DNA from 3 places in the Planococcus sp. NCCP-2050 genome. Region 2 is predicted to be linked to each of the others. Evidence: riboswitches for the same ligand, from Rfam matches in the RefSeq annotation. Region 2 holds a riboswitch; each other region holds the start of a gene.
The links. A riboswitch is a leader RNA that binds a small molecule or an ion and turns the genes downstream of it on or off. The one in region 2 is predicted to bind thiamine pyrophosphate.
Positions count from the first base shown of each region.

Region 1: it holds a riboswitch for thiamine pyrophosphate, as region 2 does, so the genes downstream of both, tenA (thiaminase II) here and tenI (thiazole tautomerase TenI) in region 2, are expected to answer to the same signal.
Region 3: it holds a riboswitch for thiamine pyrophosphate, as region 2 does, so the genes downstream of both, thiT (energy-coupled thiamine transporter ThiT) here and tenI (thiazole tautomerase TenI) in region 2, are expected to answer to the same signal.

Region 1 covers NZ_BRCX01000001.1:1,481,010-1,490,987, reverse strand. The annotation lists gene scpC (succinyl-CoA:acetate CoA-transferase ScpC) at 1-616, shown strand, start outside; gene NFU07_RS07320 (VOC family protein) at 660-1,130, opposite strand; gene rlmN (dual-specificity RNA methyltransferase RlmN) at 1,288-2,358, shown strand; gene NFU07_RS07310 (carbohydrate ABC transporter permease) at 2,675-3,589, opposite strand; gene NFU07_RS07305 (carbohydrate ABC transporter permease) at 3,590-4,501, opposite strand; gene NFU07_RS07300 (ABC transporter substrate-binding protein) at 4,518-5,840, opposite strand; gene NFU07_RS07295 (ABC transporter ATP-binding protein) at 6,082-7,224, shown strand; TPP riboswitch at 7,245-7,348, shown strand; gene tenA (thiaminase II) at 7,436-8,119, shown strand; gene thiM (hydroxyethylthiazole kinase) at 8,121-8,906, shown strand; gene thiD (bifunctional hydroxymethylpyrimidine kinase/phosphomethylpyrimidine kinase) at 8,903-9,739, shown strand; gene thiE (thiamine phosphate synthase) at 9,723-9,978, shown strand, end outside.
Region 2 covers NZ_BRCX01000001.1:223,987-233,964, forward strand. The annotation lists gene NFU07_RS01105 (LLM class flavin-dependent oxidoreductase) at 1-49, opposite strand, end outside; gene NFU07_RS01110 (3-oxoacyl-ACP reductase) at 129-881, opposite strand; gene NFU07_RS01115 (thiazole biosynthesis adenylyltransferase ThiF) at 977-1,996, opposite strand; gene NFU07_RS01120 (thiazole synthase) at 1,993-2,760, opposite strand; gene thiS (sulfur carrier protein ThiS) at 2,763-2,966, opposite strand; gene thiO (glycine oxidase ThiO) at 2,972-4,108, opposite strand; gene tenI (thiazole tautomerase TenI) at 4,139-4,744, opposite strand; TPP riboswitch at 4,849-4,949, opposite strand; gene NFU07_RS01140 (sigma-70 family RNA polymerase sigma factor) at 5,219-5,782, shown strand; gene NFU07_RS01145 (DUF4179 domain-containing protein) at 5,779-6,804, shown strand; gene NFU07_RS01150 (Msr family ABC-F type ribosomal protection protein) at 6,984-8,444, opposite strand; gene NFU07_RS01155 (hypothetical protein) at 8,420-8,602, opposite strand; gene NFU07_RS01160 (macrolide 2'-phosphotransferase) at 8,732-9,628, opposite strand.
Region 3 covers NZ_BRCX01000007.1:34,046-44,023, reverse strand. The annotation lists gene NFU07_RS16360 (SGNH/GDSL hydrolase family protein) at 1-622, shown strand, start outside; gene NFU07_RS17720 (hypothetical protein) at 669-800, opposite strand; gene NFU07_RS16355 (M20 family metallopeptidase) at 868-1,941, opposite strand; TPP riboswitch at 2,089-2,188, shown strand; gene thiT (energy-coupled thiamine transporter ThiT) at 2,282-2,860, shown strand; gene map (type I methionyl aminopeptidase) at 3,368-4,117, shown strand; gene NFU07_RS16340 (tryptophan-rich sensory protein) at 4,140-4,859, opposite strand; gene NFU07_RS16335 (M3 family oligoendopeptidase) at 5,075-6,874, shown strand; gene NFU07_RS16330 (GNAT family N-acetyltransferase) at 6,876-7,424, shown strand; gene NFU07_RS16325 (DinB family protein) at 7,511-7,999, shown strand; gene NFU07_RS16320 (beta-class carbonic anhydrase) at 8,007-8,573, opposite strand; gene mreBH (rod-share determining protein MreBH) at 8,700-9,707, opposite strand; gene NFU07_RS16310 (hypothetical protein) at 9,951-9,978, opposite strand, start outside.

The DNA.
Region 1 (9,978 bases), 1.3 Mb from region 2:
CGATGCCGGCAAAGTGGAATTCGCTTCTTGCTGTTCCATCACCTTGTCAGAGGAAAAGATGAAACAGGTCTTCAGTGAATTCGATAACTATCGCAATAAAATCGTCATGCGCCCACAGGAAATTTCCAACCATCCGGAAGTGATCCGCCGCCTTGGTTTGATTTCCATCAATACAGCGCTGGAATTTGATATTTACGGCAATGTCAATTCAACGCATGTGTGCGGAACGAAAATGATGAACGGCATCGGCGGATCAGGCGACTTTGCCCGCAATGCCCGTCTAGCGATCTTTGTAACGAAATCCATTGCCAAAGGCGGCAATATCTCAAGCATCGTGCCTTTCGCATCTCATATCGACCACACGGAACATGACGTGGATGTCGTCGTCACTGAACAAGGCTACGCCGATCTTCGTGGACTTGCGCCGCGTGAACGTGTTGAAGTGATTATCGAAAACTGTGTGCATCCTTCTTACCGGGGAGCGCTGCGTGAATATTATGAAGAGGCATTGACGCGCGGAGGGCAAACGCCGCACGTTTTGGAGAAAGCTTTCTCATGGCATGCTAATTTTGCGAAGCACGGCTCCATGCTTCCTAAAAAAGAACAACTTGTCTAAACGAATAAAACCAGCTGATCGGTAAAAAATCAGCTGGTTTCTTTTATTTATTGGCGTACATTTCAGAGGTATTTCGCGTATAAAGCTCTATGATATTGCCGAAAGGATCTTCGGTGTAGACCAGGAAATGCGGCTTGCCTTTCGTCGTTTGCCAGATTTTGCTGCGCTGTTTGCCTCCGTGCTGGACAATTCGTTCAATCGATTCCACTAAATTATCGACAATCAGGCAAATGTGGAAAAATCCCTTATGGAGCGGAGGATTTTCATCGTTGAAAGCGGGTTGTTGGAATTCGAATAATTCGATGCCGATTCCATTATGCGACATTAAATGGGCATTGCGCATTTTTTGTATATCGGTTCCTTGCAAATCTTGTGTCATGTTTTCTTCGTCTGCTTCAACCGCTTCAAATTCAAATGGCCCTGCCAATGTGTAAAATCCGAATACTTTGCTGTACCAGTCAATGGCTTGGTCGAGATCCGGAACCGCTAAGCCGATGTGCGTAATTTCTCCCATAAACAGACCTCCTTTACCCGATTCTTTACCCGGAAATGCCGAAGATTAGACAATCTTAAAGACAGATTTTTCTGTGTAAACAAAAATAGTTGTTGTCAAGCCATATTTTTAGTATTATAATAAGCAATTGTGAAATTCTGAAATGAGGGTTCTAATAATGAAAAATTCCATCTATGGTATGACGATCGATCAGCTAAAAGAATGGTTTTTAGAAAATGGACAGAAAAAGTACCGTGCTGAACAAGTATGGGACTGGTTATATATTAAACGCGTGACTGAATTTTCCCAGATGAACAATCTGAGCAAAGAAGTCATTGAATTACTGGAAAATAACTTTGCCATCCGTACGCTTGAAGAAGCGGTAAAACAGGAATCGGCAGACGGCACGATTAAATTCCTCTTCCGTTTACAAGATGGAAACTTGATCGAAACCGTTTTGATGCGTTTTAAATACGGAAACTCGGTCTGCGTAACGACTCAAGTCGGATGCAACATCGGCTGCAGTTTCTGCGCCAGCGGACTTTTGAAAAAGAGCCGCGATTTAAATGCGGGCGAAATCGTTGAGCAGATCATGCAAGTACAAGCTCACTTTGATGCTCAGCAAAAAGATGAGCGCGTGAGCCATATCGTTGTTATGGGTATCGGCGAACCGTTCGACAACTATACGAACTTGATGGGCTTCTTGAATGTCGTCAACTCCCAAAAAGGTTTGGCTATCGGAGCTCGCCACATCACGGTATCGACAAGCGGAATCGTACCGAAAATCTACGACTATGCGGATGAAGGCTTGCAAGTTAACTTGGCCATCTCCATCCATGCGCCGAACAATGAATTGCGTTCACGCATTATGAAAATCAACAAAGCGTATCCAATCGAGAAATTGATGGCTGCGATCGATTACTATTTGGAGAAATCAAATCGCCGCATCACATTCGAATATATTTTATTGCGCGACGTGAACGACCATGTCGAAGAAGCGAATCAATTGGCGAAATTGCTTGAAGACAAGCGCCATCTGTCATACGTCAACTTGATCCCGTACAACTCGGTCAGCGAACACGATCAGTATCAGCAAAGCACGCCGGAAGCCATCAGTGCATTCTACGATGCATTGAAGAAAAAAGGCATCAACTGTGGCGTTCGCCAAGAACAAGGCGCCGACATCGATGCAGCTTGCGGACAATTGCGCAGCAAGCAAATCAAAAAAGAAAAAACAGCTGCTGTTTAAGAGCAGGGTAAAAGGGCATCCGGACATTCGGGATGCCCTTTTTTGTATGCTTGAATTGCTGAGCGCAAATAACAATGTTTTAACGCAAATAAAATCCGCTGAGCGCAAATAAAAATTTCTAAGCGCAAATAAACTTCCTTTGAACGCAAATAAAAAAATTTAAACGCAAATAGCCTTCGCTTCTCGCAATTGAAAGCGCATTTCACCAGAAAAACGCAACATTTCTGGACATGCATCCGCGCGTGTTCAGGGCAAGACGCTTTTCGAGTGAAAAAACCCTTCGCAAATTTCTGCGAAGGGTTTTTTGCAACTACATTTATTTTCCGCCGGACTGGAGGTTGATGCCTTGGATAAAGTATTTCTGGAAGAAGAAAAACAATAGAATGACGGGGAGGAGCACGAGAAGCGATCCTGCCATCAAGTAATTCCATTGCGTATCCAGCTGCCCTTTAAACACGGCTAGCCCGAGCTGCAAGGTATAGAGATTTTCATCATTCAAGTAGAGAAGCGGGCCAAGAAAATCATTCCAAGCGCCGTTAAATGAGAAAATTGCTACGGTCGCGAGTGCTGGCTTCGTCAACGGAAGTCCGATTTTCCACCAAATGTAGAAATGGCTGGCCCCTTCGATTTTTGCTGCTTCGATCAGTTCTGTCGGAATGGTCATATAAAACTGGCGAAGCAGGAAAATGTAAAAGGCACTTCCGAAAAAGTGCGGAACGATGAGCGGATAATACGTATTGACCCATCCCAATTTAGAAAATAGCACGTATTGGGGAATCAGCGTAACAAATCCGGGAATCATCATGGTCGAAAGCACAATGGCGAACCAGACGTTTTTACCGCGGAACGGAATTTTTGCAAATCCGTAGGCAATAAACGAATTCGCCAATACACTTCCGATCACAACCAAGGTTGTGATGGTCAAGGTATTGATTGTGTAGGTAGTAAAAGGCGCTACTTGCCAGGTACGGATGTAATTCCCCCATTCCCACGATTTTGGGAAGAAAGAAGGGGGATAGGACATGACTTCTGCCATCGTCTTCAGAGACGTCGCAAACATCCACCAAAGCGGCGACAAGATTAGCAGGCTTCCCGCTGCCAATAAAACGAAATTGAAAAGGCGCCACATATTATTGCGGTTTCCGCGATGTTCAAAAAATCCGGTTTTTGAAATCGTCTGAAGTTTTTCCGGTTCATCGAGATAAGCTGTTTTTTCTTCCGGCTTGTCCATTTACTTGTCCTCCCCTTCATAATGCACCCAACGGGGAGCAAGTTTCAGGTTAATGACGGTCAAAATGAATACGATGACGAATAGAATCCACGACATTGCCATGGCGTAGCCCATATCGAAATTCTCGAATGCCTGGTTCCACATATACAAATTGTAGAACAAGAGGGAATTGGCGGGACCGCCTTCACCATTCCCGGACATAATGTAAGCTTCCTGGAAAATTTGGAAGCCCCCGATTAAACTGGTCACCACGTCGAAGAAAATGACGGGCGTAATCATAGGGATGGTGATATGGACGAATTGCCGCCATCGGCTTGCGCCGTCAATTTCAGCAGCTTCATACAGTGATTTGGAAACGCCTTGCATGCTTGCAAGGTAGAGGAGCATCGAACCGCCGACGCTCCACAATTTCATCAGGATTAAAGATGGCTTAGTCCAATCCGGGTCAAAGAGCCAGTTCGGCCCATCGATGCCGACCCAGCCTAATAGCAGGTTGACCATCCCGGTTCCGGGTTCCAGCAATTGCATCCATAAAAGGTAGACTCCGACGCCTGATAGAATTGCCGGCAAATAGTATAAAGTCCGGAAAAAACGGATTCCCGGTACATCCTGATTTAAAAGGGCCGAAAGGAAGATGGCACCTAATGTCGTCAACGGGACAGAAAGCAGGACATAGTACAGCGTATTCCACAAAGAAGTCCGAAAAAGACCATCTTCCACGATAAGCGTTTGGTAGTTTTCAACTCCGATGAATTCCATCTGTGATGTTATATTGTAATCTGTGAAACTTCCCGCAAATGAAAAAAGCAATGGCCCAGCGGTAAAACCGATGAAACCGATGATGAACGGCAATATGAAAATGTAACCGTAGATGCTTTCTTTGCGCCTCATGGACAATCCTCTTTTTCCCAAAGGACCTCCTCCTAACTTATTGATTTTTTTCGATTAAGCTTTCTACATCCGTCTGGGCTTTTTCGAGTGCCTCTTCAGCCGTTTTTGATCCAAGGAAGAACTCATCGACCTGCGGATTAATGTAGTTGAAATAGCTAGGAGCTGTTACTGGTGCCGGCGTCAGCAAAGTATCTTCCATGCTGTCGACGGCCATTTGATAAACCATCTGGCCTTGTTCTGTCAGCTCATCGGATTCTGCAGCAGCCTCAGCTGCTTCGATGTTCGCTACGTTATCGAAGTTCTTAACCGCCCAGTATTCTTGCGCTTCGGCGCCAGTCAAGTATTCGATGAATTTCCATGCAGCTTCCGGATCGCTTGAGCCTTCGGGAATTTCAGCTACAAATCCGCCGCCCCAGCTCGTATGGCCGTTTCCTTCCTCGTATTCAGGCATCTGGACAACACCGAAATTCAAATCTTTCGCATAATCGCGGATTTGCGTATAAAAAGTCGGCTGTTGAACAATCATTGCCAAGTCGCCGCTGAAGAATGGGTTTCCTTGCTGGCTATCGATTTGGGCTTGGAAGGAGTTGACAACATCTTCACCGATGCGCTCTTTCCACGATTTTAGCCAGTTCAGGACTTCGACATTCTTTTCCGTATTGATATTGACGGTTTCGGTATTATGATCCGGCCCGAAATAGTTTTCGCCATTGGCGTTCAAAAGCCAGACATCGTAGCCAACTCCCCATAATGGGTAAAAGCCGAGACGGTCGTAGCTATTGCCGTTTTTGATATCCAATTTCGCTGCATATTCTTCCAGTTCAGCCCATGTTTCCGGCGGATCTTCTGGATCCAGCCCCACTTCTTCGAAGGCATCTTTATTATAGAAAAGGACGCGTGTATCAGTATTAAAAGGGATTCCGTATGAATCGCCTTCGTGAAGTGTAGCATTCCAAAGTTCTGGGTAGAATTTCTCTGAGAAACTGTCATCGTAGAATTCCGATAAGTTCATTGCTTGTTGTTCCTGTCCGCGGATTGCTGTGGCATTAATATCGTTAATGACAACATCAGGAGGATTGCCGGCAGCAATCGCCGCTAATTCCTTCGTCCAGATATCTCCCCAAGGGCTATACGTGTGCTTGACTTCGATCTCATCCTGGGATGCGTTAAAATCTTCAACGATTTTATCGACAATCGGACGGCGGATTTCAGAACCCCAGAATGTCCAAAAATCTACAACCACTTTACCGTCTTCATTAACCGCTTCTTCATCATTATTGCTGGTCTTGAAGCCGGCGCAACCACTTAACATTAAAGTAAGGCCAACAAGCGCGATGATGAATATCTTCATGTTTTTCATCCGGTTTCACTCCTTTAAGTTTATAAATACTGCTTTATTTACCGTGAAATTACTTTGATTGACGAAGTAATTAGGGGTACTCGAAAGAATTATTTATACTCGATCCTCCTTTCAAATTGAAGAAGCATAGAAGCTCCTTCTTGTGGGTAAGTATATAACAAGTTCTTCTGCTTTTCTATGTTGTATTTGTAATAAACAGAAAACTGTATATAATTAAGAAAAAGAAATGGGGAAATTGAAAATGGCAGAGATTTCAATTAAAAATCTGGGGAAAACCTATGACAACGGCGCAACAGCGGTAACAGACTTTAATCTTGAAATCCAGAATGAGGAGTTCATCGTCTTCGTTGGTCCTTCGGGCTGTGGGAAATCGACGACTTTGCGTATGATTGCTGGCCTCGAGGAGATAACGGAAGGCGAATTCTTCATCGATGGAAAACGGATGAATGAGGTCCAGCCGAAAGAGCGGGATATTGCCATGGTTTTTCAGAACTACGCTTTATATCCCCATATGACGGTCTTCGAAAACATGGCTTTTGGACTAAAATTGCGTAAGTTTAAGAAAGCGGATATCCGAAAGCGCGTAGAAGATGCGGCGGACATTCTTGGCTTGCGGGAATACTTGGATAGAAAACCGAAAGCTTTGTCAGGCGGGCAGCGGCAGCGGGTGGCGCTCGGGCGCGCAATTGTCAGGGATGCCAAGGTATTCCTCATGGATGAGCCTCTTTCAAACTTGGATGCAAAACTGCGCGTCCAAATGCGGGCGGAAATTGCTAAGCTGCATCATCGGCTGAAAACTACGACCATTTATGTCACGCATGACCAGACCGAAGCGATGACGATGGCAACGCGCATTGTCATTATGAAGGACGGCCATATCCAGCAAGTCGGCAGCCCGAAAGAAGTCTACGATTTTCCAGCCAACCGTTTTGTTGGGGGCTTCATCGGGTCGCCGGCAATGAACTTTTTTGATGGACGATTGGAAAAAGGGGCATTTGTGTTGGGAGATCGGACAATTAGCATCCCGCGGGAAACCTTGGATGTTCTGAATAGCCGCGGGTATGAAGGCAAGCATCTGACACTTGGAATTCGGCCGGAACATATCCACGTCAACAGCGAAGATTTATCCGGGCTCCCGGTCAGTGAGTTTGATGCGACGATCACCGTTTCCGAATTGACCGGTGCAGAAACCATTCTCTATGCCACTTATGCTGAACAGGAATTTATTGCGCGCGTTGAGGCAGATACCGCGATCGAGCCGGGCCATACAGCTCGCCTGGCTTTTGATATGTCGCATGCCCACTTTTTTGATACCGAGAATGGGATGCGCATCAAAGCTGAAAACTCAGATAAATCTTTTGCAGAAGTTGAATCTGTGCTATAGTGATTTCGACAACCAAATAAAACACCCACTAGGGGAGCCGGATATCGGCTGAGACGGGCATAAGCCCGGACCCTTTGAACCTGATCTGGATCATACCAGCGTAGGGAAGTGGCGAGAAGCATGCTATTTCTCTATCTTTCAATGCATACGCACACGCCGCTTTCCTTAACTGGAGAGTGGCGTTTTTATTTGCAAAAAAGGAGATGGCGAAATGAAATTTTGTGAAGAAGTCCGGTTGGAGTGCAATGGATTATGGGAAGCAAGTTTTGAACATCCGTTTGTCAAAGGAATCGCAGACGCGACACTGCCTTTAGACATTTTTCGCTATTACGTTATGCAGGATGCCTATTACTTAACACATTTTGCAAAAGTACAGGCAATCGGTGCGGTAAAAGCCAAAGATTTAGAAACGACCAAGCGCTTCGCATTTCATGCCGAGCATACTTGTGCAGCTGAAATGGCTTTGCACGAATCATTCATGAAACTTCTTGGAGTGACCGAAGAGGATTGGGCTGAGTTTGAACCATCGCCGAATGCTTACGCGTATGTATCGCATATGTACCGCTCGGCTGAAGGGGATTTGGCGGACGTCCTCGCTTCAATTCTTCCTTGTTACTGGCTTTATCAGGAAATCGGCGACCGGCTTAAAGAAGCGAAGCCGGATCATCCAATCTACAGCCGCTGGATCGAAACTTATGGCGGAGAGGAATTTGCGGCACTTGTAAACGAACAGATCGAGCGGATGGACTTTCTCGCAGAAGGACTAACCGAAACACGACGCAAAGAACTGAAGGACCGTTTCCGCAGAAGCAGCTATTACGAATGGAATTTTTGGGAACAAGCTTGGACGATGCAGACATGGACGGTAAAGCCATACACGAAGGCGGGTGTTTAAAGTGAGTGAGAAATTGCGCGCTGAAAATCCGATTGTCCACTGCATTACGAATCACGTCGTTTCAAATTTCCAGGCCAATGGATTGCTTGCAATTGGAGCTTCTCCGATCATGGGTGAAGCGCCGGAAGAGGCCGCTGAACTTGCGGCAATTGCTGGAGCCGTGTCACTCAATATTGGAACTTTGAACGCTCAAACTTTGGAAAGCATGATCATTGCCGGAAAGACAGCGAATCAATTGGGCCGCCCTGTCGTATTGGATCCTGTAGGTGTAGGAGCGACAGCTTTCAGAGCGGCTGCGGCTAAAAGAATTTTAACGGAAGTGAATATTGCCGTGCTGCGCTGCAATGCAGGCGAGCTTGCCGCGATTTGCGGAACCGAATGGCAAGGGAAAGGGGTCGATGCCGGCAGCGGTGAAGCGGATGTGAAGCAGCTGGCAGTCGAAGCTGCCGGTAGGCTCGGGCTGGTTGTAGCTGTAACAGGTTCAACTGATATTGTTACGGACGGAAAAGAAATCGTGGAAATTCCTTTTGGGCACCCGCTCATGTCGGCGATTACGGGATCTGGCTGCCTGTTAAGCGCAGTGGTTGCCGCCTATCTAGCCGTCTATCCGGAAAAGGTTTTAAGTGCTGCCGCAGAAGCCTTGCGTTTTTACGGGGAAGCGGGGGAGCGGGCAAGCCATTCAGCTCCTGAACCTGGCAGTTTTCAAATCGAATTCCTGAACCAATTGTCTCGAACTGGAAAAGGCGATACCGAACTGCCAACCGGAAAGGAGCTGCAGCAAAAATGATTCCACAAGTATTAACCATTGCCGGATCGGATTCTGGAGGAGGAGCAGGAATTCAAGCGGACATTAAAACATTCCAGGAACTCGGAGTTTATTCGACTTCTGTTCTGACGGCCGTGACCGCTCAGAATACGCTAGGCGTTGCCGCTATTTACCCAATGGCAAGAGAAGCCGTTCAGACTCAATTGCAGGCTGTCGGAAAGGATTTTCAGCTAGCGTCATTGAAAACCGGAATGTTATTTAATGAAGAAATCATTGAAGAAACGGCCAAGTGGATTCGGCATTTCAATTGGCGGCAGCTGGTTGTCGACCCGGTCATGATTGCAAAAGGCGGAGCGAATTTATTGCGCGCAGAAGCAGGGGCTGCACTTAAAAAGGAATTGCTGCCCTTAGCTGCCGTGGTGACACCGAATGTACCGGAAGCGGAAGTCTTGAGCGGTATCGAAATCATTGACTCCGCGTCCCGGAAACTGGCGGCGCAAAAGATCCTGTCGTATGGCCCTGAGTCGGTCATCATCAAAGGAGGCCATGGCAAGGACGAAAATGTCGCAGAAGATTTCTTTCTTGGTCAGGACGGTGAAGAGATGCTGTTCCGGTCGCCTCGAATTGCGACAGTGCAAACACATGGAACCGGCTGTACCTTTTCAGCAGCGCTGACTGCGGAACTGGCAAAAGGAAAATCGCTTAAAGACGCGGTTTACACGGCTAAACAATTTATCCATGCAGCTTTGAGCAGTGAATTGAATATCGGAGCTGGCCACGGGCCGACCAATCACGCCGCCTACCGGAAATATATGAACGAAAGAAGGGAAATGAATTATGTCGAAATTCAGTGAAAGACCGGTCGTTTATTTTATTCTTGGAACGGAGAATGCGGGAGGAAAAGATCCATTAGCAGTTTTGGAAGAGGCTTTAAAAGCCGGCATCGATTATTTTCAGTTGCGGGAGAAAGGGCCCAATGCGTTGAAGGGCGCGGAGTTGCTGAAATTTGCGCTCGACTGTAAAGAGTTGTGCCAGCGCTACCAAACCCCTCTCCTGGTCAATGACGATATAGAGCTAGCCTGGGCAATTGGCG
Region 2 (9,978 bases):
CATATAATAAAACACCTAAATGAAGTTGTTTCCTTTGCGTCTTTTTCAACTAGTCACTTCCCTTCCTTTATCATAATTGACTGCGTAAAAAGTCTTTTTCACAAAACTATCTAGTGCAAATGAAGTTATCAGTTCATCGTCAAACCGCCGTCTACTGTGAGGTTTTGACCTGTAATTCCGTCAGCATTTTCCGAAGATAAATAAGCCACCATATTGGCTACATCTTCAGGCGTCGTCACTTTCTTCAATGGCGTTGATTGAGCAATCAAATCGAATACTTCCGGGGTTGTGACAGAACTGGCATCAGTCGTTTTCAATAAGCCCCCTGAAACGACATTCGCTTTTATGCCGTATTGTCCCAGTTCCGAAGCGATATTGCGTGTAAAACCGATCAATCCAGCTTTAGCTGTTGTATATTCATGGTAAGGTACGACCGGATTTTGATATAAATTGGTGCCAATACTGATAATACTTCCATTTCGCCGCTCCATAAATTGCGGCATAACGCTTTGTACTACATTAAATGCGGCCTTTAAAGTGCCATCTAGCTGTTTTTGATAATCCTCCCACTGAAGGTCAGTAAAGGATTTTTGTTTGTTCGGATCAAATTTAAAATCTACCAATGCATTGTTCACGACAACATCTATTTGACCAAAATACTCTGTTGCTTTTTTTACCATCGTCTCGACTTCCTGACGATTTGTAACATCAGCACAAATCGCAATCGCATTATCCTTCCCTAGCTCAAAAACAAGCTCCTCAGCGGCATCTTTGCTCTTGTAATAATTGATGACCACTTTAAACCCTTGCTTTACCAATGTTTTTACTATAGAGGCTCCCAGCCCTCTGCTGCTACCTGTGACCAATACGATTCTGTTCATTGCAACCACTCCTCATTTTTAATTTTCCTAAACTGGAATAATAAACTGATAGATAAAAAATATACGACCTCAAACAACAGTACGATAAAAGCACCTTAACCTAAATACCGGTGGTATAAAGTTTTAGCTTCAGAAATGCTTTTCGTTCCATGAATCAAAACACGGCCATCCCTAAAAATAACAAGACGATGTGCTGCGGTTGAGAAAGAAAGTAGAAATGGATTACGTGCAACCTTTCCTGACTGTCTGGACAAGGTTTTATCCAAGCTTTCCAAGTCTCTTTCTATCGGTTGAGAGGGACGGATCTGAACCGTATCCCTACCGCATAAAACGGCAGTTTTTGTTTGGTTTGAGAAAGAAAGGTACGGATAAGAACGCTCCGCTCCACAAGAAGGGCAATCCTCTTTTTTCATCTTATCGACGTTGATCGATGATTGTTGATTTTCCCATAAATCGAAGGAGACCAGCTTATTCCTTAAATGAAGTCTATCTTCGACTAGAATTTTTAATGCCTCTGAAATTTGGAAAGACAGGACCATTTGGACAGCAGGGCTGATGATTCCGACCGTATCACAGGTAATGCCTTCCATTGGCATCTTCTCTAACAAGCAATTCAGACACGGAGTTTCACCAGGAAGAATTGTATAACTGATTCCATAACTTCCAACACACGCACTGTAAATCCAAGGGATCCGATATTTTTGGGAAATATCATTGATAATCATCCGAATATCGAAATTATCGCTGGCATCAAGAATCAGATCAACGCCTTCCACCAATTGCTCCATTTCTTCGACAGAGACATCCATGACATGACAGCAAATTTCCACTTCAGAATTAATAGTCGATAGCCGTTTTTTAGCCGCCACTGCTTTTGGAATCCGCTGTTCCGCCTCCTCTTCTGTATAAAGCTGCTGGCGCTGAAGATTGCTCCACTCCACATAGTCCCGATCTGCGATAGTAATTTTGCCTACCCCTGCCCTCACTAACATTTCGGCACTTCCAGTTCCCAATGCCCCAGCACCGATTATCAAGACATGCTTGTTCCCCAATTTCTCTTGTCCTTCTATCCCGATTGGCGCAAAAAGCTCCTGTCTTGAGTATCGTCCACTCAACCGATACTCATCCCTTCAAGCGGGCTGCTGGCAGTGGCATACAGTTTTTTGGGAATTCGCCCTGCTTCAAACCCAAGTCTTCCTGCTTCGATGGCTAGCCTCATAGCTCTGGCCATTTTCACCGGATCTTTCGCTCCAGCTACAGCTGTATTCAGCAAGACTCCAGCAGCTCCCATTTCCATTGCCATAACAGCATCAGAAGGTGTTCCGATTCCAGCATCGACAATAATAGGAACACTTGTCTGTTCAATGATGAAAGAAAGATTCAATGGGTTAATGATTCCTTGGCCAGAGCCTATGGGAGAGGCTCCGGGCATAATGGCGTGGCAACCTAATTCTTCGAGGCGTCTTGCCAGCAGAACATCGTCTGAAGTATACGGCAAGACGGTAAAGCCTTCTTTTAATAGCTCTTCTGATGCTTTCAATGTTTCAATTGGATCAGGCAGCAAGGTTTTGGGGCAACCGATCACTTCCACTTTAATCATGTCACAAAGCCCCGATGACTTAGCGAGTCTTGCAATCCGTACCGCTTCTTCGGCAGTCTTGGCACCGGCTGTATTCGGGAGTAGGGTGTACTTTGAAACATCCAGATTCTCAAGGAAATTCGGCTGGCTTGCTTCAAATATATCCATCCGTCGGACTGAGAACGTTAGAATCTCCGTACCTGACACATCTACCGCTTCTTTTTGGATATCAAAATCTGGATATTTACCCGTACCCAATAACAATCTTGAAGAGAATTCATGATTTCCTATTTTCAACATGTTCATCCGCCTCCTACAAAATGCACTAACTCAATTTTATCTTTATCGGAAATTGAGGTTTCTGCATGTTCTGCTTTTTCTAGTATTTCAGCATTTTTTTCGACAATGACCACTTTTTGGTGCAATTCAAAATGCTGCAGCAGTCCGGCTATCGTTTTCACTGTGTTGGGTACTTCTATTTGATCTCCATTTACCGTCAATATCAATTTCTTCACCCCATTATTGGATTGTTTTTTCTGGTTGACCGATCAATACGAAAAGAGGAGATATCAATTGAAGGAGATTTTCCTTCAATCAAATCAGCCATCACCTCCCCAGTAATCGGTGACAATAAGATGCCATTTCTAAAATGGCCAGTTGCTATAAACAGCCCTCTGTAATCGGGATGTTCACCTAAATAAGGCAAGCCATCAGCCGTTTGCGGACGAATTCCAGTCCATGCTCTTTCCCACTCGCCCAGTAATATGGAAGGCACCAATCTTTTTGCATTTTCCATTAACGAAAAAATTCCCTCTAAAGTGACTTGCTGATTAAATGTATTCGGTATGACGGTTGCTCCTATAATGATTCTTCCGTCTTTTTTCGGAACAAGATAGCAGCCTGGTGTGAAAATTGTGCTTGATAATAAGGGAAACTCTGTCCGTACAGAAAAACACTCGCCTTTCACAGGATACATTTTGAGCTGTAAGCTTATCTTCATTAACAGCTTCTCGCTCCAAGCCCCTCCTGTTACTACAACGTTGCTGCTCATATAATCGCCTTCATTGGTAGTAACGCCTGTGACTTTTCCATTTGAGAAATGAAAGGAATGAACTTCTACATATTCTTTAATCACGCAGCCAAGTGCTGAGGCAGATTTTAAAAATCCTAAAGCCAGCTGTGGAGCTGCTACTTGTCCATCTTTTTCAAGATACATGGCGCCAATTACCTCATTGGACAATGCCGGCTCTCTTCTTCTCGCTTCTTTACCTGTAAGCAATTCGGCTAGTTCCCCGTTCTGTTTATGGATTTCACTGATTCGATGGTGTTCCTGCTGCTCCCGATCAGTTAAGGCAAGCCTTAGCATTCCCTTATTCACAAGTTCAATATCAACTCCGCTGGTCATTTTCAGTTCATCTGCTAAGTCGCTAAATAGCGCCCTGCTGGTCCTGGCTAATTGAAAAAGCGGACCTTCTCCATCCAACTCGGCTTGGGCGCCCAGCATCCCAGCTGCCGCTCCAGATGCTTTACTTGCAAGCCGGTCTTTTTCCAGCAACAAAACCTTCATTCCTCTTTTCGCCAAATTAAAGGCTATTGACCCGCCGTTGACTCCGCCGCCGACTATTATGGCATCATACGTTTTATTCATTGAATCCCTCCTTACCATTGCAAGAAAATATTATTTAGATAAATAGGAACGATATTGCTGTACCGCCTGCAAAGGGTCTTCTGCTTCCAATATCCCTGACATTACAGCTACTCCTTGTGCTCCCGCTTCGATAACATCCCTACTATTTGTCGGTTTTATCCCCCCAATCGCGATAACTGGGATAGAAATTGATTCAGAAATGAACCTCAACTGTTCTAACCCTTTCGGAATGAGTCCTGGTTTTGATTGAGTTGAATATACATGACCGAATATTACATAATCAGCACCTTGCTGCTCGGCAATTTGAGCTTCTTCAAGGGAATGGACGGAACAGCCAACTGTCAAATCCTCAAATTTTCGTTTTACAATTTCAACAGGCAGCGAATGATAGGCTAAGTGAACTCCTTTCACATTTGAAACACAGGCAACATCCGCCCGGTCATTAATTATTATTTTTGAAAGAGGAACTTTTTTGCTTTTTAAAAACTCCACTATTTCATATACTTCTTTTGCTGTTTTCGTTTTTTCACGAAGATGGATGAAATCGATGTCAAAATGAATCCTGCCGATGATATCTGCTAATTGTTCCGGCTCTTGACTTCCTGTAGAGATAATATGCAACTTTTTAGTTTTCATGTATTTTTTCCTTCACTCCCTCCCTAGTGCATAAAAAATACCTGCCAAATAAAAAAACCACTCCAGCGATGGAGTGGTTTTGATCATATTTTAGGAATAGATAAAATACATAGCAACCACTTCCCTACGCTAGTTTCAACTAGATCAGGTTCAAAGGGTCCGGATTGCTCCATCTCAGTCTTAAAAGACTCCCCTAGTGTTTTTATATTCAGTTTTCGGAATATCTAAAGTAAGCGTATCACCTCTCGCGTGATTTATCCAGTTCATTCTAAATATTGTTAATTAATTATTACCTTTCGTAAAAGTACATTTATACGAAAAAAAGGAAGGAAAGAAACAAAAGCTCCTCTTCATTCCTTCCGATAAGCCCTCATATGTAAACTGATCGCTAAATATAAAAAGTTGAGAGTTATTGCTCTAATGATTCGATATAGTTAGTGAGAAAGCTTTTTCAATAAAAGAAGGAGAATTTACATGAGAAGTAATGCGACAAATTTTATTAAGCGGTTAAAAAGACAAAAAGAAGACGCACTCGAATATATGATTGATCACTACTCATCCCTTATTTATGCAATTAGCTACAAAATTTTGTCCGGTATCAGTAAAGATGCCGTTGATGAATGCGTAAATGATGTTTTTCTAACGGTTTGGCAACATGCCCAGGAGTTTAAAGGGGAACCAGAAGATTTTAAAAAGTGGATTGGGACCGTAACAAAATACAAAGCCATTGATCGCTTCCGCCAGCTCGAAAAACAACGAGCGCGAGAAACAAGTGATGAATTGCTTCATCAACACGCTACTAGTGAAGACATCCAGATGCATCTCTTAAAAAAAGAAGAAAAGAATACGCTTTTACTTGCGATGAGTACATTGCCAGACCTTGACCGTGATATTTTCATCATGAAATATTTTCAGTCCTTGTCCAATCCAGAAATAGCTGCTGCGCTCAATCTCACGATCCCGGCCATAGAAAATCGATTGTATCGCGGAAAGAAAAAATTATCGACTAATTTGCGTTTAAAGGAGCGATTAACATGAAGGAACAATACAAAGATTGGTTAGACTTAGACATCGATCAAATTGAACTGAAGCCTTTATCCGATATCAAGAAGAAGAATATCAAAACTTATGTGTTAGCAAACAACAAATACGAGAAGAAGAAATTCAATATGCGCCACCTTACTACAGCTGCACTACTAGGACTGAGCGTTGTCACTGCAAGTTATTTTGCACTGCCAACGGTGGCAGGACAAATTCCCTTCATGCAAAATGTCTTAACGTATTTTGAGGACGAAGAACTTCCCAATACGTATGCGGATTTAGCAACGGTCGTAAACCAAGTCCAGACGAGTAATGGAATCGATGTAATGATTGAAAATGCTGTCTACGACGGCACAAATGTCATGATCACGTATGCGGTTCAAACAGACCTGGCACTCGGAGATAACCCAAGAGCTGAAGGATGGTTAGACATAAAAGAATCGTCTGGAATGGGTGGCACAGGCTCAATTGATAAAATTAATGATACAACTTATGTAGGCCTGGAGAAAGTAACCCCTTATTTTAAAAAAGAGAATCCGGAAGAAATACATGTTAAATGGATACCCCAAGCCTTTACCAATAATCAAACGAGTGAACAAATTGAAGGAGACTGGCAATTTGAATTTAAGTTGACTCAGCTAGCAACAAACCTTCTGCCGTTAGGTAAAACGATACAAGCAGAAGGAATTAAATTAACGATGGTGTCAATTGAACGTTCTAAAATGGCTGCCGTTCTACAATACGAATTTGACGTAGAAGAGTCCATTTTACAGGAATGGCCAGGTGTTTCCATCGAAATGAGCGAAGTTAAAGATAATCTGGGCAACGTCTATGAGGTAAACGGAAATGGCGGAGTCAGTTATGATAACGGTGCTTCAAATGAAACGAAAGCGACCATCTATTCACTGGATGAACGCGCCACTTCTTTGACAATTACACCTGAAATTTATTACTCCAAAGAAATGGGAGAAGGGCTTGAGACAGTCCCTATGGACCCGATTACAATTGACTTAGATTAGCTACATCTCACAAACAATTAACGCTATTATAAATAAAACCTCGAGCAAGGACACTTTCTAAAAAGTGAAGCTGTTTGGGGTTCTCTTTAATAATTACACAAAAACCTATATTTATCTTTCAAGTAATTAAAGAAACAAAAAATAGTCATCGACTAATATCGATGACTATTTCAAGTTCCTTATATCAATTGCAACTTCTTATTACTTAGGATGTACTGAATATCTGCTGTATTTCGGATAAAGAACTCATCATGGGAAACAAATACGATGGTGCCTTGATAGGCCTTTACGAACTGCTCTAGTGCTTCAATCGCTTTAATATCTAAAAAGTTAGTTGGTTCGTCCAATAACAGGATATTATAAGAACCTAGAAAGAGTAAACAAAGCTGCAGCCGGATGGCTTCTCCCCCGCTTAAATCTTTCACCTGTTTTAGCAAGTCTGTATCCACAAACTGCATCGAGTGAAGGACACTCCTTAAAAAGCTATCCTCATGTTCCGAACGATTTTTGATGTAATGGAAGACAGTCTCATCACCGCTGAACTGATAACTCATTTGCTGAAAATACCCAATCTTTGCTTTAGGAGAAATGGTCAATTGCTCATCTTTTCTCGCAATTCGTTGAAGCAATGTACTTTTACCACTCCCATTCACACCTGAAATCGCAATCTTTTTACCAAGTGGAAGTTGGAAGTTCACTTCTTCCAATAATATATTATCTCCGGCATATAAAGTGAAACGATCGGCCATGATTGGAAATTTATTGTGCAGCTCCAGTGCTTTCTGATGTGGAAAAACAATCGGCTTCTCAACTTGAACCGCACTCACCTCCTCAAGCTTCTCCATTCGCTGCTCGATTGCCTTGGCCGCACGATGTACCGCTTTCTGGCTTGTGCCTTTGGATTTTGTCTCAAACATTCGATTTGCCATGGCCTTTGATTCCTTCTTCGAATATTTTCCGGCTTGGGCAACCTTCTCTGCTTTCTTCATCTTTTCTTTTGCAGCTTTTTCCAGTCGGTTCTTTTCTTTTAAGAACTGTTCGTGAGCTTGATTTTGTTGTTCCCATTCCAACCTTTTTTGATTCATGTAGTCGCTATAATTTCCCGAATACACATGCACTTGCCCATCCTGGACTTCCCAGATCTTTGTCACAAGTTCATCCAACACGGCCCGGTCATGGCTGATGATCACCAAAGCACCATAGTAATAGCGAAGTTCTTCGAGCAAATACGAAATGCCCTGCTTATCCATATGAGTGGTTGGCTCATCCAGTAATAATGCTTCATAATAATGACTCATTAGCTGAGCGAGCTTTAATTTCGTCTGTTCTCCACCACTCAGTGACTCTAGATTTCGTGGTACCGCTAATTGCCTAAGCAATGCTGGATCAATACCGGCCTCTTCTTTTTTAGGAGTCTCCAGCTGTTTAAAGTATCCTGGCTCAACGTAACTCTTCACTTGCCCCACTGTTGGCTGAATTTCTTTCGCTAATAATTTCAGTAATGTGCTTTTTCCTGCACCGTTTTTCCCCACAATGCCAATGCGGTCAAACTGGTGGATAGCTATATCTTCAATTCGCAAGATTTCTTTATCTAAATAGGACACTTCAATATTTTTTAATTCAAAACAAAGTTTTTCCATTTTGCTACCTCCGAAATTTTTAATTTCGTACCGATAGCCAAGATCGATACGAGCTTCTGCTTCAAGCCCGCATCAATCAATAAAACAATAAAAATTGCATTACGTTCCCCTCCTAATTCAAATTTCAAGTTACCATTTACAGGTGATGGCATTAACAACAATCGAACATCCTGTAACAGCAAATAAAGCAGCTATAGTTGTTGCTTCTGCAACAATTCCTGCATTCGCAACTACACCCTTTGCGTTAAACTGATCGTTAAGCACAGCTAAACGACCAGTCCATTTCATTACATTTCGCTAGCGAGCATGTGTGCAGCTGTTTCGTGCATCTCTTGAAGGCCTGAGATTTCTGCAAATTCAGCTATAGTGATGGCGCTGGTTGTAAGAAGTTCTACAATATGCTCATCCATTCTTGACCACGTTTTTCCACCGGCATTTTCATAAGCATTGATTAACTTTGTTAGTCCATCATTCCCAAAAAGAAGGTGATGGGACAGGAAATCGACAGATACATCAGCAATCCCTACTTCTGTCCAGTCAATTAAGCCCGTTACTTGATAGTTTTTATTAATAAGGATATGACCCGGATGTATGTCCCCGTGTTTCACTCCTACATGGGAGGGCCAAAAAGAGTCTTCGGCAAGCCATGCTTGCCAACGGTCCCATAAAGCTGGATTGATTTCGTATTGTTTCTTTACCCGTTCCATTCGCTGTTTCAAGGAAGTTCTTAACTCATCGGCACGAAGGGTTTCAACCCCGATATGTTTGAATTCTTCCTGAGGCAATGCGTGTAAATCTGCTAGGACTTTGCCTAGTGATTGATAATACGCAGGTGGAACATTGGTTTCATCAAAACTCCAAACATAGTTCTGTTGCTCCACATCAATCGTCGCTGCAGGAATGCCCTTTAGTTGCTTATAAGCAACTAAATCTTCAGAGAAGATAGACCAATTCGGAACTTGAAAGCTCGCTTGTTGGTGAAGGATATCTAACGCTTTTTTCTCTTGGCCTGCATGTCTCATTGACTCAGGTCTACGCGGAATTCTTAAAATCCATTTATCTCCATGTTGATCTTTGGCGTGGACTACTTGAAAGTCAACACCCGACTCATTGATTTTGATGCTGCTTTCTACAATATCCAATCCTCTATCCGCTGCTAATTGTTTAAGTTTAAGTGTATTCAAGTTTATTTCCTCCAATTGTTTATTCTAATGAATTTGTTTGATTCTATTTTCTTGTATTCTCTCCATGATCTGCCGCACATTTGACAAACTCATGGTGATTCCAGAAAATAAAAAAACTCACAGACGGCTTGTCTGTGAGTAAAAGGGATATTACTAATCAATTAATATCAGGTAAATAAAGATAGATTTCATACAAACTCCTTTAAAATCCTTGTTGAAGAAAGAAAACTACAGAATTATAAAAGGTAGAGTTGTACCTCTTCTTTAACTATTTTAATTTTATAGAGTGAAGATTATTAAAAAAGGACAGACTTATCCCGTTTACTCTGATTTCACAAACAGAGCCTTTG
Region 3 (9,978 bases), on a different contig from region 2:
AGCCAATATCATCACGCTATCTGCCGGAGCCAATGACTTATTGCGCTTAGTGCAGGTGGATCCAGCAGAGGGGTCGCTGACTTTCCAGCAAATCCAGGCTGATTTTGCGTTGAACCAAGCGCGGCAGAACATGGAAGCTATTTTAGCTGAATTGAAAACAAGAGCTCCGAAAGCGGATGTCTACGTCATGGGCTATTATTTTGCTTATCCGCATGTCCGGGATTCGCAAAAGGAAGGTACAGGCAAGCAACTGGACCGCTTGAATGCGATTTTAAAACAATCCGCTGCGAAAGCAGGTGCACAGTTTATTTCCGTTGACGCCGCTTTTGGTGCATCGCCAACCGATAAAGTGCCGAACCCTGCAGATGTCCATCCGAATTTCATAGGCTATCAAGCGATGGCCAATGCTTTTTTAGACCGTTACCAAAAAGGGTGGAAAGTTGAAAAAAACGAATTGCCTGCACCGAATCCGTTAAGCTTTGAACAAATTCTCCAAGCGCAGGAACAAGGTGCCGCACAAGAAGAGCAGGAGCCAGCGCTTGAAAATACTTCCGCTATGCGTCCATCTGAAGACATGGACGTGGATTATTTAGCTTTGCGTGAAGCTCTTCCTTATATCTGAACCAAAAACAAAGCCGCAGCGATTTTAATCGCTGCGGCTTTGTTTTTTATCGTTTGGAGTTTGGTGTCTTATAAGGTGTCGTATTTCCAGCTTTTCTGCTGTTCATTACTTTTTTAATAATTGGATAGGCAATAGGTGCAATTTTAATTGCCGTCTTCACGATACGTCCGATTCCCATATTCATCGCTCCCATCATAGATTCGCTAGTAAATGATTTCCCTTATTTCGTGAAACGCAAACCTCTTTCATTTTGTTAAGGCATGGGCTAAGAGAATATCTTTGTATTCATGGACGCTGGAAATTAAAACATATTCGGCATTGCCGTGCCAATCATCGCCGCTCGGACCAAATTCAATCGCGCCTTCACCGCCGGTAACCGCCGCATAGTAGCGGGTATCCGCAGCCCCGTGCTGGCCGAACAGGATCGCTTCCTGATCTGTCACCGTTTTAATCGCCTGCTGTAAAGTTTGGATATAAGGATTTGCTTGAGTGGTCGTTAAAGCTGGTGTAGAGCCGCTTGCTTTATACTCCATATCCACGTTTAACGTATCAGCGAGATCAGCCATCTGCCGGATGATTTCTTCTTTGTCTTGGCCCGGCATAAAGCGGATATCATAAGACATCTGGCAAATTTCCGGAACCACATTATAGCGGTCGCCAGCGTTGATGATCGGCAAGTTGACGGAAGGCTGCTCGTAGTATTCAGTAGATTCTTTTCGGAAAGGCAATTCGCCCATAGCCATATGGTATTTCATCGCAGACTCGATGGCGTTGACACCTTCCCATGGACGGCTGCCGTGCGCCGGCTTTCCTTTAAAGGTCAAATCCATTCGTAAGATGCCTTTAGATTGAAGCCCAACTTTTAAGCCGGTCGGTTCACCGCAAATGACGAAATCGCCATGGTAGCCTTGATCAACCAACCATTTCGATGTGTTGCGGCCGCCAATTTCTTCGTCAGTGACAATATGTAGTTGAACCGTTTTCTCCAAGGATGCAGCATCAAGTTCGACAAATGCCTGCATCATCGCCGCTACGCCTGCTTTCATATCAGCGGCTCCGCGGCCGTATAAACGTCCAAGTTCTTCAAACGGCGTAAATTGTTCATTGTGGCCAGGCACGACATCCACATGGCCATTCCATATCAAAGTCTCATCGCCAGAGCCCTTGATTGCGGTAAGCATCATGAAGCCGTTGTTTTCGTGGACTGTGACGGTTTCCCCTTTTTCTTTCAACCAATTGGCACAAAATACTAATGCTTCATTGGCACCTTCTTGGTCATCGCTTTTGATTTTAATCAAATCCTTTAGTAAATCGATCATGTCCTGAGCAGCAAAATGAATTCTTGCTGCTTTCACCACCCTTCAAAATGATTCGTCATTAAAAGTGTACCCTATGAACTGCGCTTAAAACGAATTGCTTTCACAATCGACCTTGTGTACAATGAAAGTTGAAAGAATAGTTATTGTATACACCACAAGGGGAGCTTTTGCTGAGAGTGAACACTTTTGTTCTTACCCTTCGAACCTGTAAGTTAACACTTGCGCAGGGATGTGGATAGAAACCTGCCCTTTATGCGGCGTCAGGATCTGTCCTGGCGCCGCTTTTTATGGTTTTTTTCTGCGGCCCTTCTGGTGATGTGCACAACACAAGGAGGAAGTCATGAGAAATTTACGTGTTTTGTTAATGGTGGAGATTGCGATATTCGGAGCACTCGGGTATGTGCTGGATTTTGTGGCATTTAAAATGCCGCAAGGCGGATCAGTCAGCTTGGTCATGATTCCCATTGTATTGATGGCGTTTAGAAGAGGTACGGCAGCCGGAATATTAACAGGGCTGTTAGTCGGGTTGCTGCAAATAGTAACCGGCGTCATTTCCGTTACGCCATTATCATTTGGTTTTGTCGTGATGCAGGTGATTTTAGATTACCTGGTCGCTTATGGAGTAGTCGGCTTTGCAGGGCTCCTGCGCGGTAATTATTTGAAAGCCCTTCAGCAAGGGAAATCAGGCGGCATGATTGCCGCTGTAGTAATCGGTGTATTGATCGCTTCTCTCCTGCGCTATTTGATGCATGTAATCACGGGTGTATTATTCTTCGGGATGTTTGCCGAAGGGAATGTGCTTATTTATTCGGCTGTCTACAACGCAACGTATATGATTCCCGTGTTCTTATTGGCCGCTGCAGTTTGTTCAGCTCTTTTCACCGCTGCACCGAAATTGGTGGATGCGGAAGTTCAATGAAAAAGTTAAAATGAAAAAAGGGGCAGCCGCTGGAGATGAAATTTCTCCAGCGGCTGTTTTAGTGGTCGGAGGCCCGCAGGATGCGGGTCATGTAAGCGTTGCGACACGATGTCGCGCTTTTAGCTCACCCTTTTCAAACGGGCGCTTCCGCTTTTCATTGTCTAGTCTCCAGCGGCCAGCTTCTTGGGATCTTAATGTGCACGGCTATGAAAATCAGGATTTCGGCCGCCCTGCACAGTAAGCCTGTCGAAGCTTAAATGGCCGTTTCCGCTTTTCTTATTGTCTAGTCTCCAGCGCCCAGTGCCTCGAGGTCGCTTCAACTTTTCCAGTCATGGCCAAGAACGCCATGACCGGAAAAGCTTCCAGCGCTTGTCGGAGGCCCGCAGGATGCGGGTCATGTAAGCGTTGCGACACGATGTCGCGCTTTTAGCTTACCTTCTTCAAACGGGCGCTTCCGCTTTTCGTATGCTATAATTTTTAGTAGACAATTTGAAAGAAGGGTATCAAATGATTGCAACGAATGAAAAAGATATCGAAATGCTGAAGAAAGCGGGGCGCATGGTAGCTGAGATTCGCGAAGCGATGAAAGCAGCGACGAAACCAGGTGTTACCACAAAAGAATTAGATGAATTGGGCGGCAAAATGTTCAAGGAGCTTGGCGGCGTGTCCGGCCCGAAAGCGGAATATGATTTCCCAGGCTTTACATGTATCAGCGTGAATGAAGAAGTGGCCCATGGCATGCCAGGCAAACGCGTCATCAATGATGGAGACATCGTGAACATTGATGTTTCCGGTTCTTATGAAGGCTATTTTGCAGATACGGGCATTTCTTTTGTAGTTGGCGAAGGCCATCCGGAAAAAGAGAAATTATGCCAAGTGGCTGAATCTGCATTTGACCGAGCAATGAGCAAAGTCAAAGCAGGTGCTAAGCTGAACCAAATCGGGAAAGCGGTAGAGCGTGAAGCGAAGCAGCAAGGCCTTTTCGTCATCAAGAATTTGACGGGGCACGGCATTGGAAAATCATTGCATGAAGCACCGCAGCACGTGCTGAATTATTATGATGCATGGGAAACGACGATCTTAAAAGAAGGCATGGTTTTGGCTGTAGAGCCTTTCATTTCCCAAAAAGCAGAGCATATTGTGGAATCTGGCGATGGCTGGACATTCATTACACCTGACCAATCATTGGTCGCACAGATTGAGCATACGGTCCTTGTCACAAAAGGGGAACCGATCTTGCTGACAAAATTAAATTAAACACAAAAAAAGATCCTGTCTATCAGGATCTTTTTTTGATGAGCAGAATGCCTGTTAAGATAACTCCGCTTAAAAATAAAGAAGCGGTTGTGACCAGCAGTTCGTTGGTGCCATGTTTCACGGCAATGCCGATAAATGCCCAAACGAAAACGAGTGCGTATGGAATGTCAAAATGATGGAAGCGAATATGAAGTGCTAACGCAGTTGCTACCGTAAGCATGATGACCGTCCATAACTGATCGCTCAGCCCCCAGCCGCTCCAGTTGTAAAAAGTTAAAACGAAGCTGGTGTTGGCAATCGCGGCGACGCTGAGCCACCCCATATTAATAGAGATCGGAAGGCGTTCCGTCAGTTTACGCTCGGAATTGCTGTATTGCAAATACAAGGCGATCAAGGATACCAAGTAGGCAAAGATCGCTAAAACAGACCAAGCAAAAAACTCATAATGCCATAAGTACAGCCAGGCAATATTAAATACAGCGCTTAAGGTGAAGAATAAAGTGATTTTGAGTGACGGGATTTCTCCTTTTTTATAACGGAGCCAAAACCCGACGATCCAGATAGCCAATAATATGTAAATAACGGACCAAATTGAAAATACATAGCCAGCTGGAGTAAAGAGAACCGGAAGGCGATTGGAAATCTCACCAGTGGTTTGTCCATTAAGCGGCAAAATATTCGCTAGTGAATTTATTACGATGATGCCGATATATGCGATTGTCATCAGCAGTATCCTAGCCATAAGAGATCCCTCCTCATATTTTAGTATACCTGTCAGGAAGCGGTTCAACAAACATCACTTCCAAGAATATTCATAAAAAGGAAGGTTTGTGAATATCGTGTGAGAGTTTCTTCAAAAAGCATTCCTTGCGAAAGTTCGAGTTGTTCCGACATTTTGCAGGAAATGGTATACTTATAAGTGTTTTTAGAAAATTAAGTTTACCAGGGGGTAAAACAATGACGGTTAAATTTCCGGAAGTATGGGATTTGGATGTGTTGTTCCAAGGGGGCAGCGATTCAAAAGAATTGCGGTTACATATGGACGAGGCAACGCCAAAGTTAAATGAATTTGAAAAAACAGCTCAGCGTTTTAAAGCGCCGACATCAACCAGTGATGCTGAAATGGTGGCAAACCTTTTAGAAGAAGTAAATGCGTTGATGCAGCATCTCAGCCAATCGGGTTCATTCATCGGCTGTTTGATGGCACAAAATACAGAAGATAAGAAAGCAGCAATTCTGCAGAGCGAATCGTCTTCGCTGCATGCGCGTTTTGATGCTTCTCTCCAGAAAATCCAACAGGATTTGACGAAAACGGAGGATGCGGTATGGGAGGAATTGCTTGCACACGATTTATTGAAAGAATTCAGTTTCTTCTTAAACGAATGGCGGGAAGAAGCGAAAATGCAGCTTTCCGAAAAAGAGGAGAATTTGATCACAGCCCTCAGTATGGATGGCTATCACGGCTGGAGCCAGCTCTACGATATGTTAGTGGGCGAAATTAAAATCAAAATGACCGTTGATGGTGAAGAAAAGACGATGTCTGTCGGACAAGCCAATAACTTGAGCTCCCATAAAGATGCTGAAATTCGGAAAGAATCTTATGAGAAGTTAGAAGAAGCTTGGACAGATAAAGAGGACTTTTTTGCCAAGACTTTAAATTCGATTGCGGGATTCCGTTTGGAAGTGTATAAAAAACGTGGTTGGAACAATGTCTTGCAAGAGCCTTTGCATATGAACCGCATGAAGCAGGAAACATTGGATGCGATGTGGGGTGCAATCAGCAAGAACAAACAGCCATTTGTAGCATACTTGAATCGAAAAGCAGAAATTCTCGGGAAAGATGGCTTGGATTGGTATGATGTGGATGCGCCTGTAACGGAAAGCACGCAGCAATTTACCTATCAAGAAGGCGCCGATTTCATCTTGGAGCATTTCGGCAAATTCGGGCCGGAGCTGCAAAAATTTGCACTTCAAGCATTTGAAAAGGGCTGGATCGAGGCGGAAGACCGTCCGAACAAGCGACCGGGCGGTTTCTGCACCGAATTGCCGATGGCGGAAGAATCCCGGATCTTCATGACGTATAGCGGATCCATGTCGAACGTGGCGACTTTAGCACATGAACTAGGCCATGCTTTTCATTCTTACGCGATGCACCCAGTCCACGGACTTAACCGATCCTATGCGATGAACGTAGCAGAAACAGCTTCGACTTTCGCTGAAATGATTGTTGCTGATGCAGCTGTGAAAAATGCCCAATCGACAGAAGAGAAAATTGCTTTATTAGAAGATAAAGTACAGCGCAGTGTCGCGTTCTTTATGAATATCCATTCACGCTTCTTATTTGAAACCCGTTTCTATGAAGAGCGCAAAAATGGTGTCGTGTCAGCAGCCCGTCTAAACGAGCTGATGAAACAAGCACAAAATGAAGGCTTTGCAGGCGGCTTGAAATCAACGCACCCGCATTTCTGGGCTTCGAAGCTGCATTTCTATATTACGGACGTGCCGTTTTACAATTTCCCGTATACTTTCGGCTATTTGTTCTCGCTGAGCATTTACGCAAAAGCATTGGAAGAAGGCGCCGATTTCGAAGGCAAGTATATGGCTTTATTGAGAGATACCGCTATTATGACAGCCGAAGATTTGGCGCTTAAGCATCTAGGGGAAGATATCACAAAAGAAGCCTTCTGGGAAAAAGGCATCGCCCTGTGTGTCAAAGATGCAGAAGAGTTTAATGCGCTAACATCTTCTCTCGAATAATATGAATCTATTATTCAACGGCAAGACTTGCTACCTTCGGACGCTTACTGTTGATGATGCGGAGGAGATGGTTCAATTATTGGTGAGAAACCGTGATTACTGGGCCATCTATGAACCGCGCCATCAAGACAGTTATTTTACGGCAGTGGTGCAGCGTGAAAAAATACGGGAATCGATTTACCAGGCACGTGAAAATCGGGAATACAGTTTTGGAATCTTTGAACACGGGACGAATAAAATGATCGGCCATATCTCCATGTACAGCATCAAACGCTTGCCGTTCCTCAGTGCGTTGGTCGGCTATTCAATCGATGAAGCTTTTATCGGCAAAGGCATTGCGACAGAAGCGGTGCGGCTGGTCAACACGTTCGGCTTCGAGCAATTGCGGCTGCACCGGATTGAGGCATACGTGTCCCCGAGGAATATGGGATCAATCCGAGTGCTGCAAAAGACCGGCTTCCTGAATGAAGGATTGTTGCGCGAATTCTTATACATCAATGGTGTCTGGGAAGACCATTATCAATTTGCTTTGCTTGAAAGTGAATTTTGAAAGGGCAAGGCCGCCTATAAAAGATGGTGGAAAGATGTTGTCCGATGGTTTTCAGAATAACAGCATCAGCGAAAGGAAGAGGAGAGATGGATAGAAAAGATTTGTTTTCTTATCATCAATGGGCGACTTTGGAATGTCTTCGGCATGTCCAGTCAATAGGGGGGGACCTCTATACCAAAATTGGCGATAACTCTTTTGAGTCGATCGAAAAAACAGTAGAGCATGTGATTGGTGTGGAAAAACTATGGCTGCTGCGGATGAATGGCGTGGAAAGTCCAGCATTTGAACGTTACGAAGTCTCAACGACGGAAAAAGCGATTGAGGCGTTTATGCTCTTGCATGCTGAAATGGAATTGTATTTCGCATCTCTTGGAGAAGAACAATGGCAGGAAATGCTTTTCTTTAAAAACCTGCGCGGCGATGAGTTTTACAATACGAGAGATGAAATGCTCTTTACGGTCATCAACCATGCTTCTTATCATCGCGGGCAAATCACTTCTTTTCTTCGTCAGTTCGGCAAAGCTGGCATTCCATTGGATTATCTTTATTATAAAAAGCAAAACAAAAACCGCTGAGATTTTCTCAGCGGTTTTCATTTCCATCAACCACAACATCGAGTTTGCCGGTTGTAGGATCTATCACAAGGCCATGGACAGGAACCTTGCTGTCTAGCAGCGGATGGTTTCTCACCATCTGAACACTATGTGTGACGCTTTCTGATACGTCTTCAAAGCCGCGCAGCCATCCTTCCAAGTCGACTCCGGAATATTGCATCATTTCAATGGTTTTCCGTTCAATTCCTCTTGCTTCCATTTTGGATAGAATGGATTGAGGATCGATTGCTGACATTCCGCAATCATGATGGCCGATAATATAAATTTCGTCTGCTTTCAGTTCATAAACAGCTACGATCAAACTGCGCATAATGCCGCCAAACGGATGATTGATAACCGCGCCGGCACTTTTCACGATTTTAACGTCTCCATTTTTTAAATTCATCGCTTTCGGCAGCATTTCAATAAGGCGGGTATCCATGCAAGTCAAAATGACCACTTTCTTGTCTGGAAACTTCGTCGTTATGTATTGCTCGTATTTCTTCTCTTTCACAAACTCATCGTTATAAGCTAAGATATCTTCCAACATCGACATAGTGAATCCTCCTTAAAGTTACTTCTTTTATTTTAAAACAAATTTTCCGAGAACACGACTGTAAACCTCCAATATTCAAAAAAACAGTTTGGAAGCGACGGCTTCCAAACTGTTTAGTAAAAAAAATTAACGAGAGATTTTTTCAATTTTGTTCAGCATGACTAGCGAACGGCCAGTGCCGATTGCAACAGATTCAAGTGGTTGGGGAGCAGTATGTACAGGTACGGAAATTTCTTCCGACAGCCATTGCTGCATGCCTTTCAACAAAGCGCCTCCTCCGGAAATCACAACGCCTTGGTCAACGATATCGCCGGATAGTTCAGCGGGACAGTTTTCAAGAGTAGCCCGGATGCATTCCAAAATAGAAAGCAAGGATTCTTTTAAGGTTTCTTGAATTTCTGTAGATGTTAGCGTGACGGTTTTCGGGAGGCCAGTCATGATATCGCGGCCGCGAATTTCCATCGATTCGGATTTATGCGGAATTAGCGCATAGCCGATTTCTTTTTTGATATTTTCAGCCGTCCGTTCTCCGATCAATACATTATAATGTTTGCGGACATATTGGACAATGTCTTCATCCATACGGTCTCCGGCAACTTTTACCGTATTCGCAGAAACGACCCCACCGAATGAAATAATGCCGACTTCGGTAGTGCCTCCGCCGATATCAACAATTACGCTCGCGATAGGTTCACTGACAGGCAAGTCAGCACCGATTGCAGCGGCAACAGGTTCTTCGATCAAGTGGACACTTTTTGCTCCACTTTGTTTGACAGCATCATGAATGGCACGGCGTTCAACAGATGTGGCTCCGCAAGGGGTGCATACCATGACGTTGGGTTTGCGAAGCGAACCGCCCATTTGCTTGGCTGCTTTTTGCATAACCATTTTCAGCAACTCGGTAGTTACTTCAAAGTCGGCGATGACGCCTTCTTTTAATGGACGCACAACCCGGATCGATCCGGGGGTTTTTCCAATCATTGCTTTTGCGTCTTCGCCGATCGCGATGACTTTATTCGTCTTCGTGTCTAATGCAACAACTGAAGGTTCATTTAAAATAATGCCTTTTGCTTTTGTGTATACTAAAATATTTGCTGTTCCTAAGTCGATTCCGATATCCGTTGAAGAAAACATGCCTAAACTCCTCCTATTATAAAACAATTACCATTCTGCATTTTACCATGTATTAGAAGGGTTCAAAAGCATGCAAAAATAAAATGATACATAAGAAAGGTCTATTGTTGCGGAAAATTACAAAAAGCCAGGTCTATAGATAGAGGATGTAATGGGTATGTAAAATAAATGATTTGAGAATGTAATGAGAAAGTCTTACGGAATTGAAAAAAGCCGCTTTCTCCAAAGGAGAGCGGCTTTTTCTTAAAATCTCTTTTTAGGCATCGGGTCT